2 regions of the Paraburkholderia sp. BR10954 genome follow, and region 1 is predicted to be linked to the other one. Evidence: predicted binding sites of a transcription regulator. Region 1 holds the regulator's gene; the other holds the start of a gene.
The links. The regulator LexA, encoded in region 1, represses DNA repair genes until DNA is damaged. The targets are predictions, from matches to a motif close to ACTGTATNNNNATACAGT.

Region 1 (8,661 bases):
GGCCGCAAAGCCCTGCGTTGCGGCGCCGATCTGGCGTTGGACCTGAAGGCGGAAACGCATCTGCTGTCGGTAGTAGACATGCGTTCCAGCATCGCGCAAAGCGCGGGCTTATTGACCGATGTGGCCTGCGGAAGCTTCGAAAAAACGGCCCGCGAAATTCTGCAGGAGGGCGTGAACTGGCTGACCGAGCGAGGCGTGAACGCGCAGGGGCATTTCGCATTCGGTCATCCGATCGACGAGATCGCCAATCTTGCCAACGAGTTGCACGTCGACCTCGTGGTGGTGGGACATCGCTGCCGGACCGGTTTGTCGAGGTGGTGGATGGGGGCGGGCAACACGCCGCTGCTCGACCGCGTGTCGTGCAGCATTCTGGTGGCATGCTCGTCCGCGCAGGAGCAGCAGCAGGCGGCCGCGGCGTAATAGGAACAAACCTGACACGCGGCTGGCTCCAATGGCCAGCCCGCGCATCTCCGCAGTTCACGGCTTGAACCCTCACTCGTTCAGATTGATCGCCGCGAGCTTCCACGTGACCAGACCTTCGCGACGAAAGATGGCCGAATAGTTCGCGTTGCCTTCGCCGCGCCGGTACGTGACCACAAACTCGTTGAGACTCCGATAGCCGGCCGTGCTTTGACGCCCGGGCGGCGGCGCGCTTGCGTGCATGGTGGTGTCGCCCGCGGCCGATGCGGCCGGCGCTTCGCCGCCTGCGGCTGGCGGTGCTGCCGGTTGCTCGCCCGGTGTGCCGCGCGGCGGCATGCCGTTGAGCAGTGCCGCGACGCCGTCGGGTGTCGCATAGGCATCGACGAGCGGGCCGATCAGTGTCACGCCGATCACCGCGCCGATCGTGGCCATCTTGTTGCCGGCATCCGCTTCGAGGCGGCGCGTCAGCATCGCGCCCACCTGCTGCTTCAGGCTATCGCGCAGCGCAGGGAAGTCGACGTACTGATTGACGGTTTGCACATCACGCGCGTCTGCCGCGCGTTTCAGATTGTTCACCGCGAGATACGGTGACGCGTAAATAAACCCCAGCGCGGCAATCACGATCACCACGATCAGCGTGATCAGCAGCGGCCGGGTGGCGCTGCCCTGTGTGCGTTTCGGAATGGTCATCGAATGGGACTCCACGTCAGTGATGATCTAACGTCGACCACGGCGAGGTCGAAACGATCCCATCCCACGCGAATCTCTGAACATCCGAAGTGCTTATTGCATGCGTGCTCAGAATTCGCTCAGGCTTCGAACACCGCGCCGTGCACGTTGGCTTCGTCGGCTATGCAACGATCGATCATACGGCATACGGCGTCGACCGTGCCGACCATGATCAGTCGCGACGGTCCATGATAGACCCGCACCGGAGCGCGGCGCGCGGGCTCCGCGATATTCAGCGCCGAATTCAGCGATACGCGCGCAAACGCCGGCAACGACGACGGCAGACCGCAAGCTTCGGCAGGCACGTCGAACAGCGACGGCGTGCGCGCCGCGGGCGCCTCGATCGGCGCGCAAGGCGTGAGCTTGCGCAGATGGCGCAGACGGCCGAACTGGCGAAAAGGCAGCAGGCGGGCAAGGCGTTCCATGAGTCTCTCCAGACGATGCGGCTTGAATGCGCGGCGTAATGCGGGCGTTAATGCGGGCGTTAATGCGGGCGTTAATGCGGCTTGGTTCGGACAAACCGGCGCGAGCGTTCCGGCAATAAAGATCAGAACTCGCTGGGGCGAATCAGCCCGACCGCGATCCCTTCGAGCGCGAAATCCGCGCTGCCGGTTTCCACGAAGATGTTGTCGTAGTCGGGGTTTTCGGCGATCAGTTCGATGCCGTTCGGCCGGCGCTTCAGACGCTTGACCGTCACGTCGTCGCCAAGCCGCGCAATGATGATCTGGCCGTCTTTCGCTTCGCTGCGCTTTTGCACCGCGAGCAGGTCGCCGTCGAGAATGCCGGCGTCGCGCATCGACAGGCCGCGCACCTTCAGCAGGTAGTCGGGCTTGCTCGAGAACAGCGCCGGGTCGCACGCGTAGTGCTGCGAGATATGTTCCTGCGCGAGGATCGGGCTACCCGCCGCGACCCGGCCGATCAGCGGCAATGACAACTGCATCAGGCCCGCATGCGGCAGCGTGAACTGGTGCGGCGCATCCTCCTGCCCGGACAGCAGGCGGATGCCGCGCGACGCGCCGGCCGCGAGTTCGATCACGCCCTTGCGCGCCAGCGCGCGCAGATGCTCTTCCGCGGAATTGGCCGAGCTGAAACCGAGTTCGGCGGCAATTTCCGCGCGAGTGGGCGGGAAGCCGGTGCGTTCGATCGCGCGGCGGATCAGATCGAAAACCTGCTGCTGTCGTGCGGTGAGTTTGGTCATGGCCACTGTATGTATGAACAGGTGACTGTATTTTTATACAGTATTCGGCGCATTTCAAGCTTTACTTTAAGTTCGACGCAAGGGGCGCGCTGGGGCGTCGTTTATCGGCGACATGACGACGATTTCCACGTCTGAACAGCCGGCGCGTCTGCCGTTACCACTTTTGAGCATTAAAAAATGAAGAAACATTATTTTTAATGATGAAAGCCCTTCGATAGACTGGCTTCCGGTTAGCGCTCATGTGCACGTGACCGCGACGCAAAACAACACCAGACGCTCAGCAGCGGACATCACGCGGAGAAATATTGAAATGGACCATCGGCATACGGGGCTCGCGGCTCGAACCAGAAAAGTGATCACGGCGCTTGCCGTCGGCGCGGCGGGTACGCTCGGCATGTTTGGCGCAAGCGGCGTCGCGCACGCCGACACCACGCTGCTGAACGTGTCCTACGATCCGACGCGCGAGCTGTATCAGGACATCAATCAGGCATTCGGCAAAGAATGGAAGGCCAAGACCGGCGAAGCCGTCACCTTCAAGCAGTCGCACGGCGGCTCGGGCGCGCAGGCTCGCTCGGTGGTCGACGGTCTGCAGGCCGACGTCGTGACGCTCGCGCTCGCATATGACATCGACGCCATCGCGAACAAGGGGCTCGTCGACAAGAACTGGCAGAAGCGTCTGCCGGACAACGCATCGCCGTACACGTCGACGATCGTGTTTCTGGTGCGTAAGGGCAACCCGAAGCACATCAAGGATTGGGACGATCTGGTGAAGCCGGGCGTGTCGATCGTGACGCCGAATCCGAAGACCTCGGGCGGCGCGCGCTGGAACTACCTGGCCGCGTGGGCGTACGCCGAGCATCAGCCGGGCGGCAACGACCAGAAGGCCAAGGAGTTCGTCAGCAAGCTGTACAAGAACGCCGGCGTGCTCGATTCGGGCGCGCGCGGCGCGACCACCAGCTTCGTGCAGCGCGGTATCGGCGATGTGCTGATCGCGTGGGAAAACGAGGCGTTTCTGTCGGTGAAGGAGTTCGGTCCGGACAAGTTCGAGATCGTGGTGCCGACGGTGAGCATCCTGGCCGAGCCGCCGGTCGCGGTGGTCGACAAGGTCGTCGACAAACACGGCACGCGCAAGCTGGCCGACGCGTATCTGAACTTCCTGTATAGCGAGGAAGGGCAGGAGATCGCCGCGCGCAATTTCTATCGTCCGCGTTCGAACAAGGTGCCGGCCGATCTGACCGCGAAGTTTCCGAAGCTGAAGCTGTACACGATCGACGATTCGTTCGGCGGCTGGACCAACGCGCAGAAGACCCATTTCGCGGACGGCGGCGTGTTCGATTCGATTTATCAGCCGCAGTAACAACCATCGCCTGGAGCACGGGCACAGGCAACAAGGGCGCGCCCAATGGGCGCGCTTTCGGCTAACCTGGACCCGGTGGCCAGCAGGGCGGTAGTACCGCAGTACCGCAACACCGCAAGACGAACAACCGCGCGAGCATCAACCATGAACGAGTATCCAGCATGACCACGTTGACCTTCCGCAAGCCGAGCGCATTGCCCGGCTTTGGCCTGACACTCGGCATCACGGTGGCTTATTTGAGCCTCGTGGTGCTGATTCCATTGGCGGCGACCTTTCTGAAAACCGCGACGCTCGACTGGGACCAGTTCGTGCGCGCGGTGGCGTCGCCGCGCGTGCTCGCGTCGTATCGGCTGACGTTCTTCTCGGCGCTCGGCGGCGCGCTGATCAACGCGGTGTTCGGCTTTCTCGTCGCGTGGGTGCTGGTGCGCTACACGTTTCCGTTCAAGCGCATCGTCGATGCGGTCGTCGATCTGCCGTTCGCGCTGCCCACCTCGGTCGCGGGCATTTCGCTCGCGGCCGTGTATGCGGGTAACGGCTGGATCGGCCAGTTCCTCGCGCCGCTCGGCATCAAGATCGCGTTCACGCCGGTCGGCGTGCTGGTCGCGCTGACGTTCATCGGCCTGCCGTTCGTCGTGCGCACGGTGCAGCCGGTGCTCGAGGAGTTCGAGCGCGAGCAGGAAGAGGCGGCCGCGTGCCTCGGCGCGTCGCGCTGGCTCACGTTTCGCCGCGTCGTGCTGCCGGCCGTGTTCCCGGCGCTCTTGACCGGCTTCGCGCTCGCCTTCGCGCGCGCGCTCGGCGAATACGGCTCGGTGATCTTCATCGCCGGCAATGTGCCGATGAAGTCGGAGATCACGTCGCTCCTGATCATCACGAAGCTCGAGCAATACGACTATGCGGGCGCGACGGCGCTCGCGGTCGTGATGCTGGTCGTGTCGTTCCTGATGCTGCTGCTGATCAACACGCTGCAGTGGTGGCTGCAGCGGCGCACGAGCCGCGGCAATGCGGGGCCGGCGCCCGTGGCCACGAGCGTCGCGGCAATCGGTGGGGGTGTGCAATGAGCCGTCTTCCGACCAACCCGGCGAGCGGTGCGCGTCGCCCCGATCCGGTCAGCGAACCGCCCGTCGTGCGCTGGCTGCTGATCGGCGTCGCACTGCTGTTTCTCGCGCTGTTTCTGGTCGTGCCGCTCGCCGCGGTGTTCTATCAGGCGCTGAATAAGGGGTTGCGCTTTTACTTCGAAGCGCTCGCCGATCCGGATGCGCTGTCGGCGATCAAGCTCACGTTGCTCACCGCGTCGATCGCTGTGCCGCTGAACCTCGTGTTCGGCCTCGCGGCGTCGTGGTGTATCGCGAAGTTCGACTTCCGCGGCAAGGCACTGCTGACCACGCTGATCGATCTGCCGTTTTCGGTGTCGCCGGTGATCTCCGGTCTGATCTACGTGCTGATGTTCGGCGCGCAGGGCTGGTTCGGCCCGTGGCTCGAAGATCACAACGTGCAGATCATCTTCGCGGTGCCGGGCATCGTGCTCGCGACGATCTTCGTCACGTTCCCGTTCGTCGCGCGCGAACTGATTCCGTTGATGCAGGCGCAGGGCAACGACGAGGAAGAAGCCGCGCACGTGCTCGGCGCATCGGGCTGGCAGACGTTCCGTCGTGTGACGCTGCCGAACGTCAAGTGGGGCCTGCTGTACGGCGTGATTCTGTGCAATGCGCGCGCGATGGGCGAGTTCGGTGCGGTGTCGGTGGTGTCCGGCCATATTCGCGGGCAGACCGACACGATGCCGCTGCACGTCGAAATCCTCTACAACGAGTACAACTTCTCGGCCGCGTTCGCCGTGGCCTCGCTGCTTGCGCTGCTGGCACTGGTCACGTTGGGGCTCAAGCTGCTGGCCGAGCGTCATATGTCGGCGGAACTGTCGGCGGCGCGTGAGGTGCCCGCGCATGCGGGACCGGCGCCGGCCGGTGCGTCACAGGCCAATAGCGCGCAGTCCGCTTCTCATTCGTTTTTCGTCAACGCCACGCCTGCGTCGCAGCGACATCCGCTCAAGCAAGGAGAGCTGTAAATGGGTATCACCGTTCGTAACCTGCAAAAGCGCTTCGGCGATTTCGTCGCGCTCGACAACGTGTCGCTCGACTTTCCGCCGGGCGAACTCGTCGCGCTGCTCGGGCCGTCGGGTTGCGGCAAAACGACCCTGCTGCGCGTGATCGCCGGCCTCGAATACGCGGACGGCGGCCAGGTCGAGCTGCAAGGTCAGAACGTCGCGGCGGTCGGCGCGCGCGAGCGCGAGGTCGGCTTCGTGTTTCAGCATTACGCGCTGTTCCGTCATATGACGGTATTCGAGAACGTCGCGTTCGGCCTGCGTGTGAAGCCTCGCAAGGAACGTCCGTCGGAGAAGGTGATTCGCGAGAAGGTGCATGAACTGCTGAAGCTCGTGCAACTCGATTGGCTCGCGCAACGCTATCCGTCGGAGCTGTCCGGTGGTCAGCGGCAACGCATCGCGCTTGCGCGCGCGTTGGCCGTCGAGCCGAAGGTGCTGCTGCTCGACGAGCCGTTCGGCGCGCTCGACGCGAAGGTGCGCAAGGAACTGCGCAGCTGGCTGCGCCGCCTGCACGACGATCTGCATATCTCGACGATCTTCGTCACGCACGATCAGGAAGAGGCGCTCGAAGTGGCCGATCGCATCGTCGTGCTCAATCGCGGCCATGTCGAGCAGGTGGGCAGCCCGCAGGACGTGTACGACCATCCGCAGACGCCGTTCGTCTACGAGTTTCTCGGCGCGGCGAACCGTCTGCACGGCAACGTCGATGGGCAAGGCTTCGTCGTCGATGGCGCCGCGCTGCCGGTCGCGATCACGGCGGGTTTCAGCGGTCCGGCGTTCGCCTATGTGCGGCCGCATGACCTGCAGCTGTATCCGCAGGCGGCCGGGCATCGCGACGGCATCGTCGTCGACGTGCGGCGCGTGGTGACGCTCGGCGGCTCGGTGCGCGTCGAGCTCGCCGGTCGCGCGGGCAATCTGCTCGAAGCCGAACTCGATCGCGAAACGTGGCGTGATCTGCAACTCTCGGTCGGCGACGGCGTGACCGCGGTGCCGCGCGCGCTGCGGGTGTTTCCGGCGCAGTGAGATGGCAGCGCCGCCGTGCGGCGCTCGAAGCAGGAGAGAAACGTATCGGCCGTACCGAGTGGTTCCATTTGGCATTTGGCGGCTCTAATAACTCAACTCTGGCAGAACCGGAGACATATCGATGAATTTCCAGCAATTGCGCTTCGTGCGCGAGGCCGTGCGGCAGAACATGAATCTGACCGAAGTGGCGAACGTGCTGTACACGTCGCAGTCGGGCGTGTCCAAGCAGATCAAGGATCTCGAGGACGAACTCGGCGTCGACATTTTCATTCGCCGCGGCAAGCGGCTGACGGGCCTCACCGAACCGGGCAAGGCCGTGCATCAGCTGATCGAGCGGATGCTGCTCGATGCGGAGAATCTGCGCCGCGTCGCGCGTCAGTACGCGGACCAGGACAGCGGCCACCTCGTCGTCGCGACCACCCACACGCAGGCACGCTACGCGCTGCCGAAGGTGGTTCGACAGTTCACGTCGGTGTTCCCGAAAGTGCATCTGGCGCTGCGTCAGGGCAGCCCGCAGCAGATCGCGCAGATGATCATCAACGGCGAGGCCGATATCGGCATCTCGACCGAGGCGCTCGACCGCTTCCCCGACATCGTCACGTTCCCGTGCTATTCGTGGCATCACGTGGTGGTGGTGCCGAAGGATCATCCGCTGGTCGGCCGTGAAAACCTGACGCTCGATGAGATCGCCGAATTCCCGATCGTCACGTACGACCAGGACTTCACGGGCCGTTCGCATATCGACCAGGCATTCGCGAAAGCAGGCGCATTGCCCGACGTCGTGCTGACCGCGATCGACGCCGACGTGATCAAGACCTACGTGGAGCTCGGCATGGGCATCGGCGTGGTCGCGGCGATGGCCTACGACCCGAAGCGCGACACCGAACTCGTCGCGCTCGATACGCAGCATCTGTTCGAGGCGAGCACGACGCGCGTCGGTTTGCGCAAGGGCGCGTTCCTGCGCGCGTACGCGTATCGGCTGATCGAGATGTTCGCACCACAATTGAGCGAGACCGATATCGCGGCGCAGTTGCGCGAGGCCGCTTAAGCTTCGCGCTTTCACGCATGGCGGCGCGCGGCGCATCGCTTACAATCGCCGCCATGAATACCTCGACTTCCTCTCTCCCGGCTCCTCCCAGCACACCGGGCTCCACTTCCTCGTTGCCATGCATCGCCGTGCTCGCGACCGGCGGCACGATCGCCGGCGCGGCAGCGGACGCCGCCAACACGTCCGGCTATCAGGCGGGCGTCGTCGGCGTCGATCAGTTGCTCGCGGCGGTGCCGGCGCTGTCGACGGTCGCGCGGATCGCGCCGGAGCAGATCGCCAGCGTCGACAGCAAGGACATGGCGCTGCCGCTGTGGACCACACTCGCGCACCGTATCAACACGCTGCTCGCGAGCGACGACGTCGACGGCGTGGTCGTCACGCACGGCACCGACACGCTCGAAGAAACCGCCTACCTGCTGCATCTGACCGTCAAGTCGGACAAGCCAGTCGTGCTGACTGCGGCGATGCGGCCGGCGTCGGCGCTATCGGCCGATGGTCCGTTGAATCTGCTGAACGCGGTGACGGTCGCGGCGCATGCGGCTTCGCGCGGGCAGGGCGTGCTGGTCGCGTTCAACAACCGCATTCACAGCGCGCGCGACGTCGTGAAGACGAGCACCTATGCGGTCGACGCGTTCCAGTCGCCGGAAATCGGTGCGCTCGGTTGGGTGCAGGATGGCCGCGTCGAGTTTCAGCGCGGCGTGGTGCGCGCGCATACGCTTGCGAGCGAGTTCGCGATCGATACGGCGTGGCCGCACGTGGAGATCGTCGTGAGCTATGCGGGTGTATCGCGC
Region 2 (8,661 bases), on a different contig from region 1:
AGCCAGCGCCACATCGCGGTCAGCGATGCCACCCAGACGGGCGACCACGCTGTCGCTATGCGTTTTGGCCTGCAAGGTCGGCGCCGATTTGCGCTCCTGGCCTTTCAGCAGCCACCAGCGCTTCGCGCTCAGCAAGGCGTCGCCGCCCTGCCCGGCATCCGCATGCGCGGCCACCTTGACCCAGCCTTTGAGACCATAGGCGTCGACGATTGCGCCGACTTCGACCGCATCGGCCGGCCAGCTCGCCGCCGTTTCGATGCGCATTTCTGCAGCTTCCGAACCCGCGTTCGCTACCTTGGCCTGCGCCTCTTTCAACTTGCCGTCGGTTCGTTCGACCGGCTTGCGGACGAATGCGCCGAACGACGCCTGACCAGACGCCTTTGCGCGCGAAGCTGCCTTGGCGCTACCAGAACTGCCGGAATCACGCTCAGACATCGAATAACCTCGACAACAACTTCGCAGCCGGCTTTGGCGTCTGCTTCAGTAACACAAATTGCGCATCGGACTGCTCACGCGAGTTGCGCGAGCCGCCGGCCGAACCGACGACGATACGCCCGCGGGCTGCCATATCAAGCAGCCGGCTGTGCCTTTTGGGCTTCCTTCACGAGACGCTCGACGGTCGGCGACAGCTGCGCGCCAACACCTTGCCAGTACGTCAGGCGATCCTGAGCGATACGCAGGGACTCGCCCTTCGTAGCGACCGGGTTGTAGAAACCGACGCGCTCGATGAAGCGGCCGTCACGACGGCTACGCGAGTCGGTGGCGACGATATTGTAGAACGGGCGCTTCTTGGAGCCGCCACGAGCCAAGCGGATGATGACCATACTAGAATCCTTGAAAACCGGGGTTCGGAACGACTGAAACACGCGATTATAGCGGGAAACCGACGCCATAACAAACACTTACCGGGATAAACTGTGGAACAGGGCCGCACCGGCCTTCTACAAGAGGTGCGAGAACCCGCTCAAACGCCCGAATTACCTGAAGGAGCGCGCGTGCAACGCCAACCGAACCTCCTGTTTCCATTCGCCTTTTTTGCCTTTTTCGTGCGCTTTGCTGGACTTTCGCGCACCCCGCGCAGCCGGATTCTACGCGCGGCGGCGGCCACGTTGCTCACCGCGCAGGCGTTGACGGCAAACGCCGCGCTACCCATCGAGAAAATTAAACTGCCGCCGGGCTTTCACATCGAGGTGTTGTCGGACGACGTGCCGAGCGCACGCGCGATGACGTTATCGCCCAAGAGCATTCTGTACGTGGGCAGCAACGATGGGCACGTCTATGCGCTGGAACTGCGGAACGGCCGCGTGACGGGCCGCCACGTGATCGCGTCCGGGCTGCAGATGCCCGCCGGTGTCGCGTGGAGCGATGGCGCGCTGTACGTGTCGGCCGTGTCGAAAATCGTGCGCTTCGATGCGATCGACTCGCACCTGAACGATCCGCCGAAACCGGTCGTCGTCACCGACAAGCTGCCGACGGACACGCATCATGGCTGGAAATTCATCGCGTTCGGCCCGGATGGCAAGCTGTACGTGCCGCAAGGCGCGCCGTGCAACATTTGCCAGAGAGATCCGGACCGCTTTGCGCTGATTGGCCGCATGGACCCGGACGGTAGCCACTACGAGGTCGTCGCGCGCGGCGTCCGCAATTCGGTTGGCTTCGCGTGGCATCCGGTCACCCACGAACTGTGGTTCACCGACAACGGTCGCGACCTGCTCGGCGACGACATTCCGAGCGACAAGCTCAGCCGTGCGTCACGAGTCGGCATGAACTTCGGCTTTCCGTACTGTCACGGCGGCGACACGCCCGACCCCGAGTTCGGCAAGGATCATCCGTGCAGCGACTTCACGCCGCCCGTGGTCAAGCTTGGCGCGCACGTGGCGGCGCTTGGCATGCGCTTCTACGACGGCCCAATGTTTCCGCCCGACTACCGCAACAATATCTTCATCGCCGAGCACGGCTCGTGGAACCGCAGCAAGAAGGTAGGCTACCGCGTGGTGCGCGTGATCACCGACCCTGACGGCAGCCACGCACGCCAGCAAGTCTTTGCCGAAGGCTGGCTGCAACCCGGCGAATCGGTGTGGGGCCGTCCCGCCGACGTGCTGCCGCTGCCGGACGGTTCGCTACTGATCAGCGACGATACCGCCGGCGCGATCTATCGCGTCACGTATTCGGCGCCGTAGAGCGCGGATGCATGTATGTCCGGCTGAGCGGCTGCACTGGTCTTCTGCCAGTTCCGGCGCATGCCGCCGCCCCGCTTTCAGCGCGGGCGCTCGCCCTCAACGTAACCACCCGCCCGCCGCAGGCGTAGAATGCGCGTCGGTCCGCGCCCTGCGGCACACCGCTCCTTTCGACCGCCTGTCACTCTGCCCACGCGTTCATGTCCACCTTTGCCTCGACCTCCCCGCGCTTCAGATCCAAGACGCTCACCGCCGCGCTGGCGTTCCTGTTCGGCAGCCTCGGCGCCCACCGCTTCTATCTATATGGCATCCGGGACATCTTCGGCTGGACGCATCTGCTCGGCACGCTGATCGGCATTCCCGGCGTGATGCTGCTGATCGCGACCGAGCGCGCGTCGATCCTCGGCTGGGTGCTCGCGTCGATCGGTGCGGTTTCACTGTTCGCTGCGTTTCTGGCCGCGCTCGTCTACGGGCTGCGTCCGGATCAGAAATGGGATGCGCAATTCAACGCCCACACGCAACGCAAAAGCCGCTCAGGCTGGACGGTCATTTTCGTCGTGATCTTTTCGCTGCTCATTGGTGCGTTTCTGTTGATGACCGGTCTCGCGCTCGCGTTCCAGACCTACTTCGAAAGCCAGGTCGAAGCGGCCAAAGCGATTTCGCAGTAACACCCGTGGGCCCAGCAGGCATTCCTGCTCGCTAGAAAAGCCTCAATTGTGGATTGTCAGGCGCCGGTGCGCTCGCCTGCTCGGCTCGCGGCGACTCGATCCGGCGAAAGTGCGACATGTCGAGAATGCCGCGGTCACGCCCGCTCAGCCCCAACCGGCGCGCGGCCTTGTGAAAGCGCTGCTTGAGCAGATCCGCCCATAACCCCTCTCCCTTCATGCGGGTCGAGAACGACGAGTCGTAATCCTTGCCGCCCCGCATGTCGTGCACACGGTTCATCACGCGCTCGGCCCGATCCGGGAAGTGTGCGCTCAGCCAATCCTTGAACAGTGGCGCGACCTCCCACGGCAAGCGCAGCACGATATAGCTCGCGTTGCTGGCGCCCGCTTCCGCGCACGCTTCGAGCACGCGCTCCATGTCCGGTTCGGTGACGAACGGGATCACTGGCGCGATGCTGACGCCGACCGGAATGCCCGCCTCGCTGAGCGTACGGATCGTGCGCAGGCGGCGCGACGGCGTGGCCGCGCGCGGTTCGAGCGTGCGCGCGATGTCGGCGTCCAGCGTGGTGATCGTGATCGCGGCCATGAATTGCCCGCGCTCCGCCATCGGCGCGAGCAGGTCGATATCGCGCTCGATCAGCGACGATTTGGTGATCGCCGCGAACGGGTGATTGCGCTCGCTGAGTACCTCGATCACCCGACGCGTAAGTCGCAAGTCGCGTTCGGCCGGCTGCCATGCGTCGGTCGCGACGCCGAGCGCGATCGGCTCGGGCACATAGGATTTCTTCGACAGTTCCCGCTCGAGCAGTTCGGGCGCGTTGATCTTCGCGTAAATGCGGCTCTCGAAATCGAGCCCCGGCGACAAGCCCAGGTAGCTGTGCGTGGGCCGCGCGAAGCAATAGATACAGCCGTGCTCGCAACCGCGATACGGATTCAGCGACACATTGAACGGAATGTCCGGCGACGCGTTGCGTGTGAGGATGGTTTTCGCGCGCTCCTCGAACACCTGCGTGCGCAGGAGCTTCGGCTCGCCGTCTTCGTCGGCCGCCTGCCAGCCGTCGTCGACGGCCTCGCGCTGGTCGACTTCGTAGCGGCCCTGGAGGTTCGTGACCGCACCGCGCCCCTTGCGAGGCGCCGGCGGCGCGATCGGAAATTCGGGAATGTCAGGGGTGTTGGGGTCATCCACGGCGGGCCACGCAAAGCAAGCGCAAACGAAGCGCCAAAAGAAAACGGCGCAAACACCTGTATAAATATACAGTATCTACGCCGTTTGTCGAGCACTTCGTGTGCCGCGAGATGCGCGACCAGCCCCGTCAGCGATCAGGCACTTAGTCGGTAACCGCGATGATCAGCGTCTCCTTGATTTCCTCCATCACCACATAGCTCTTCGACTGCACCGCCCCCGGCAACTGCAGCAGGATGTCGCCGAGCAACTTGCGGTAGTCGGCCATTTCGCCGATGCGCGCCTTGATCAGATAGTCGAAATCGCCCGACACGAGGTGGCACTCGAGCACCTCGGGGATCTTCTGCACCTCGCGGCGGAACTGGTCGAACATGTTGCCGCTCTTGTGATCGAGCGTGATCTCGACGAACACCAGCAGCGCCGCGCCCAGTTCTGCCGGATTCACGCGCGCGTAGTAGCCGGTGATCACGCCGTCGCGCTCCATCCGCTTGACGCGCTCGATGCAAGGTGTCACCGACAGACCGACCCGTTCCGCCAGGTCCTTCATCGCCATACGGCCGTCCTGCTGCAGGAGCCGCAGGATCTTGTGATCGAGCTTATCGAGAGCCCGCACGGGATGGCGCTGGGTACGCATAGTGTTTTTGCTGAAAATGATGAAAATACGATAACAAAACCTGCTTCACTGTTAATAGTATAGCGGTTAACACTGGGCAGACGGCATTTCACCTCACGTTGCAGCTCGTTGAATCGAAGCAGATCGAATCCAGCGAAACGCGCCTTGCCCTCACTCAATTTTTGGATATCTGGAGCAGCTATGCGAGTCGTCGTTTTGGGCAGTGGCGTCGTCGGTGTAACGAGCGCGTACTACCTCGCACGCGCCGGTCACGAAGTGACCGTCATCGATCGCGAGGCCGGCCCGGCGCTCGAAACCAGCTTTGCCAACGCGGGCCAGATCTCGCCGGGCTACGCGTCGCCGTGGTCCGCGCCGGGCGTGCCGCTGAAGGCCGTCAAGTGGATGTTCCAGAAGCACGCGCCGCTCGCGATCCGCCTCGACGGCACCGCGTTCCAGCTGCAATGGATGTGGCAGATGCTGCAGAACTGCACGGCGCCGCGCTATGCGGTGAACAAGGGCCGCATGGTGCGGCTCGCCGAATACAGCCGCGACTGCCTGCAGGCGCTGCGCGCCGACACTGGCATCCAGTACGAAGGCCGCACCGGTGGCACGCTGCAGGTATTTCGCACGCAGCAGCAGTTCGACGGCGCCGCGAAAGACATCGCCGTGCTGCAGGAAGCCAACGTGCCGTACGAACTGCTGAGCGCCGACCAACTCGGCAAGGCCGAACCGGCGCTCGCCGCGGTGTCGCACAAGCTCACCGGTGGCCTGCGCCTGCCCGGCGACGAAACCGGCGACTGCCAGATGTTCACGACGCGACTCGCGGCACTAGCCGAGCAACTGGGCGTCAAGTTCCGCTACAACACGCCGATCGACGCGCTCGCGATGGCGGGCGGCCGCATCGCCGGCGTGCAGTGCGGCGGCGAACTGGTGCGCGCGGACTCGTTCGTGGTGGCGCTCGGCTCGTACTCGACGCGCTTCCTCGACGGTATCGTGAAGATTCCGGTCTATCCGCTGAAGGGCTATTCGATCACCGCGCCGATCGTCGACGCGGCTGCCGCGCCGGTGTCGACCGTGCTCGACGAGACCTACAAGATCGCGATCACGCGCTTCGATGACCGGATTCGCGTCGGCGGCATGGCTGAGGTCGTGGGCTTCGACAAATCACTGCGCGAGGCGCGCCGCAAGACGCTCGAGCTTTCGGTGAACGACCTGTTCCCGGGCGGCGGCGACACGTCGAAGGCGACGTTCTGGACCGGTCTACGGCCAATGACGCCGGACAGCACGCCGATCGTCGGCCGCACGCCGGTGCCGAACCTGTTCCTGAACACCGGCCACGGCACGCTCGGCTGGACGATGTCGTGCGGCTCAGGCCAACTGCTCGCCGACCTGATGTCGGGCAAGCAACCGGCGATCCGCGCGGACGATCTGTCGGTGCATCGCTATCTCGGCGAGACCGCGGGCGAACATCGGCCGGCGTATGCGTGAGTTCGAGTGCGTGCGCTGACGCGGCCCTGGCCGCAAGCGCACGCGGCAACAAACAGCAGCGGCAAAAACAAACGGTGCCTCGCGAGGCGCCGTTTGTTTTCCAAGGTGCCGCCGCAATCGCGGCAGGCACCGAGGCATGCTTAGAACTGGTCTTCCGACAAAGCCAGCACGCCCTCGCCACCCTTCGCGCTGACGATCGCCACTTCGAGCGCCGCCGCCTGCGGCAGCACATGCTCGGCGTAAAACCGCGCGGTCGCAATCTTCGCGTCATGAAACGCGGGATCCTCGTCGCGCCTCGCCGCTGCCGCAAGCTGCGCACGCGCCATCTGCCAGCCGCCTAGCACGATGCCCGCGAGCTTCAGATAGGGCACGCTGCCCGCGAACACCGCATTTGGATCGCCCTTCGCATTCGCGACGACGAAATCGACGACCGCGCCAAGCGCCCGCTGACCCTCAGCGAGTTGCGTCCGCATCGACGCGAACGCCGCGCCCTGCTGCGCGCCGAGCGCTTCGACCGTTTCGGCGATACCAGCAAGCAGTTCTTTCGCGACCTTACCGCCGTCGCGCAGCGTCTTGCGACCAATCAGGTCATTGGCCTGGATCGCGGTCGTGCCTTCGTAGATCGGCAGAATGCGCGCGTCGCGGTAGTACTGCGCGGCGCCGGTTTCCTCGATGAAGCCCATACCGCCATGCACCTGCACGCCGAGGCTCGTCACGTCGATCGACAGCTCCGTGCTCCAGCCCTTAACGATCGGCACCAGGTATTCGTAGATCGCCTGATGCTTGGCACGCGTCGCGTCGTCAGGATGACGATGCGCGATATCGCAGTGCGAGGCAGCGACGTACGCGAGCGCGCGCGACGCCTCGGTGAGGCAGCGCATCGTCGACAGCATGCGGCGCACGTCCGGGTGCTGGATGATCGCGACCGACTGCTTCGCGGAGCCATCCACGGGGCGGCTCTGCACGCGCTCCTTCGCATACGCGACCGCCTTCTGATACGCGCGATCCGAAATCGCGACGCCTTGCATGCCGACCGCGAAACGCGCGGCATTCATCATGATGAACATGTATTCGAGGCCGCGATTCTCTTCGCCGATCAACTGACCGATCGCGCCGCCGTGATCGCCGAACTGCAGCACCGCGGTCGGGCTCGCCTTGATGCCGAGCTTGTGCTCGATCGACACGCAATGCACATCGTTGCGCTCGCCGAGCGAGCCGTCCTCGTTGACGAGAAACTTCGGCACGAGGAACAGCGAAATGCCCTTCACACCATCGGGCGCGTTAGGCGTGCGCGCAAGGACGAGATGGACGATGTTCTTCGCCATGTCGTGCTCGCCCCAGGTAATGAAAATCTTCGTGCCGAACAGCTTGAACGAACCGTCGCCCAGCGGCTCGGCGCGCGTGCGCACCAGCGCGAGATCGGAGCCCGCCTGCGGCTCGGTCAGGTTCATCGTGCCGGTCCATTCGCCTGAAATCAGCTTCGGCACGAAGGTCTGTTTCTGCGCTTCGCTGGCGGCGGTCAGTAGTGCTTCGATCGCGCCGTCGGTCAGCAAAGGACACAACGCGAACGACAGATTCGATGCGTTGAGCATTTCGACGCATGGCGTCCCGATCAGCTTCGGCAACCCCTGTCCTTCGTAGTCGAGCGGGTGCTGCACACCCTGCCAGCCGCCCTCGGCGAACTGGCGGAACGCGTCCCTGAAACCGGGCGTCGCGGTGACGACGCCATCCTTCCAGCTGCTCGGGTTGCGATCGCCGTCGACGTTCAGCGGCGCAAGCACTTCGCCGCACAGTTTCGCCGACTCGCCGAGCACGGCCTGCGCCGTGTCGAGGTTCGCGTCTTCGAAGCCGGGCAGCTTCGCGATGTCTTCGAGTCCGGCCAGTTCTTTCATCACGAACAGCATGTCCTTGATGGGCGCCGTATAGCTCATTTCGGTTCTCCTCCCTTGATATGAAAAAAGGGCGCGGGACTTGGTCGGTCCAGCGCCCTTCGCTGATTTTCGGCGGCCTGTTTCAACCGCCGCGGCGCTTAGCCGAGTTCCTTCACGAGTTCCGGCACGATGGTGAACAGATCGCCGACGAGGCCGTAGTCGGCCACGCTGAAGATCGGCGCTTCTTCGTCCTTGTTGATCGCGACGATGACCTTCGAGTCCTTCATGCCGGCCAGATGCTGGATCGCACCCGAGATGCCGACCGCGACATACAGTTGCGGCGCGACGATCTTGCCGGTCTGGCCGACCTGATAGTCGTTCGGCACGAAGCCCGCGTCGACCGCTGCGCGCGATGCGCCCAGTGCCGCGCCGAGCTTGTCGGCCAGCGGCTCGAGCACCTTCGTGTAGTTCTCGCCATTGCCCAGACCCCGGCCACCGGACACGATGATCTTCGCGCTCGTCAGTTCCGGACGATCGAGCTTCGTCACTTCGCGGCTCACGAACTGCGAGATGCCTGCGTCGGCTGCGGCTTCGATCTTTTCGACCGCTGCGCTGCCGCCTTCGGCTGCGACGGCGTCGAAACCGGTCGAGCGCACGGTGATGA

Region 2: AB4Y34_RS13740 (PA0069 family radical SAM protein) is a predicted target of LexA. The motif match lies at 4,084-4,101, and genes of this name have one in related genera.

What each region holds. Positions count from the first base shown of each region.
Region 1 covers NZ_JBFRCK010000025.1:67,213-75,873, forward strand. The annotation lists gene AB4Y34_RS28535 (universal stress protein) at 1-420, shown strand, start outside; gene AB4Y34_RS28540 (DUF2939 domain-containing protein) at 493-1,110, opposite strand; gene AB4Y34_RS28545 (hypothetical protein) at 1,230-1,574, opposite strand; gene lexA (transcriptional repressor LexA) at 1,697-2,347, opposite strand; gene AB4Y34_RS28555 (sulfate ABC transporter substrate-binding protein) at 2,658-3,704, shown strand; gene cysT (sulfate ABC transporter permease subunit CysT) at 3,866-4,762, shown strand; gene cysW (sulfate ABC transporter permease subunit CysW) at 4,759-5,763, shown strand; gene AB4Y34_RS28570 (sulfate/molybdate ABC transporter ATP-binding protein) at 5,764-6,822, shown strand; gene AB4Y34_RS28575 (CysB family HTH-type transcriptional regulator) at 6,944-7,870, shown strand; gene AB4Y34_RS28580 (asparaginase) at 7,924-8,661, shown strand, end outside.
Region 2 covers NZ_JBFRCK010000007.1:221,161-229,821, forward strand. The annotation lists gene rimM (ribosome maturation factor RimM) at 1-435, opposite strand, end outside; gene rpsP (30S ribosomal protein S16) at 570-824, opposite strand; gene AB4Y34_RS13730 (sorbosone dehydrogenase family protein) at 996-2,180, shown strand; gene AB4Y34_RS13735 (NINE protein) at 2,378-2,845, shown strand; gene AB4Y34_RS13740 (PA0069 family radical SAM protein) at 2,877-4,028, opposite strand; gene AB4Y34_RS13745 (Lrp/AsnC ligand binding domain-containing protein) at 4,171-4,659, opposite strand; gene AB4Y34_RS13750 (D-amino acid dehydrogenase) at 4,840-6,126, shown strand; gene AB4Y34_RS13755 (acyl-CoA dehydrogenase) at 6,267-8,057, opposite strand; gene AB4Y34_RS13760 (electron transfer flavoprotein subunit alpha/FixB family protein) at 8,156-8,661, opposite strand, start outside.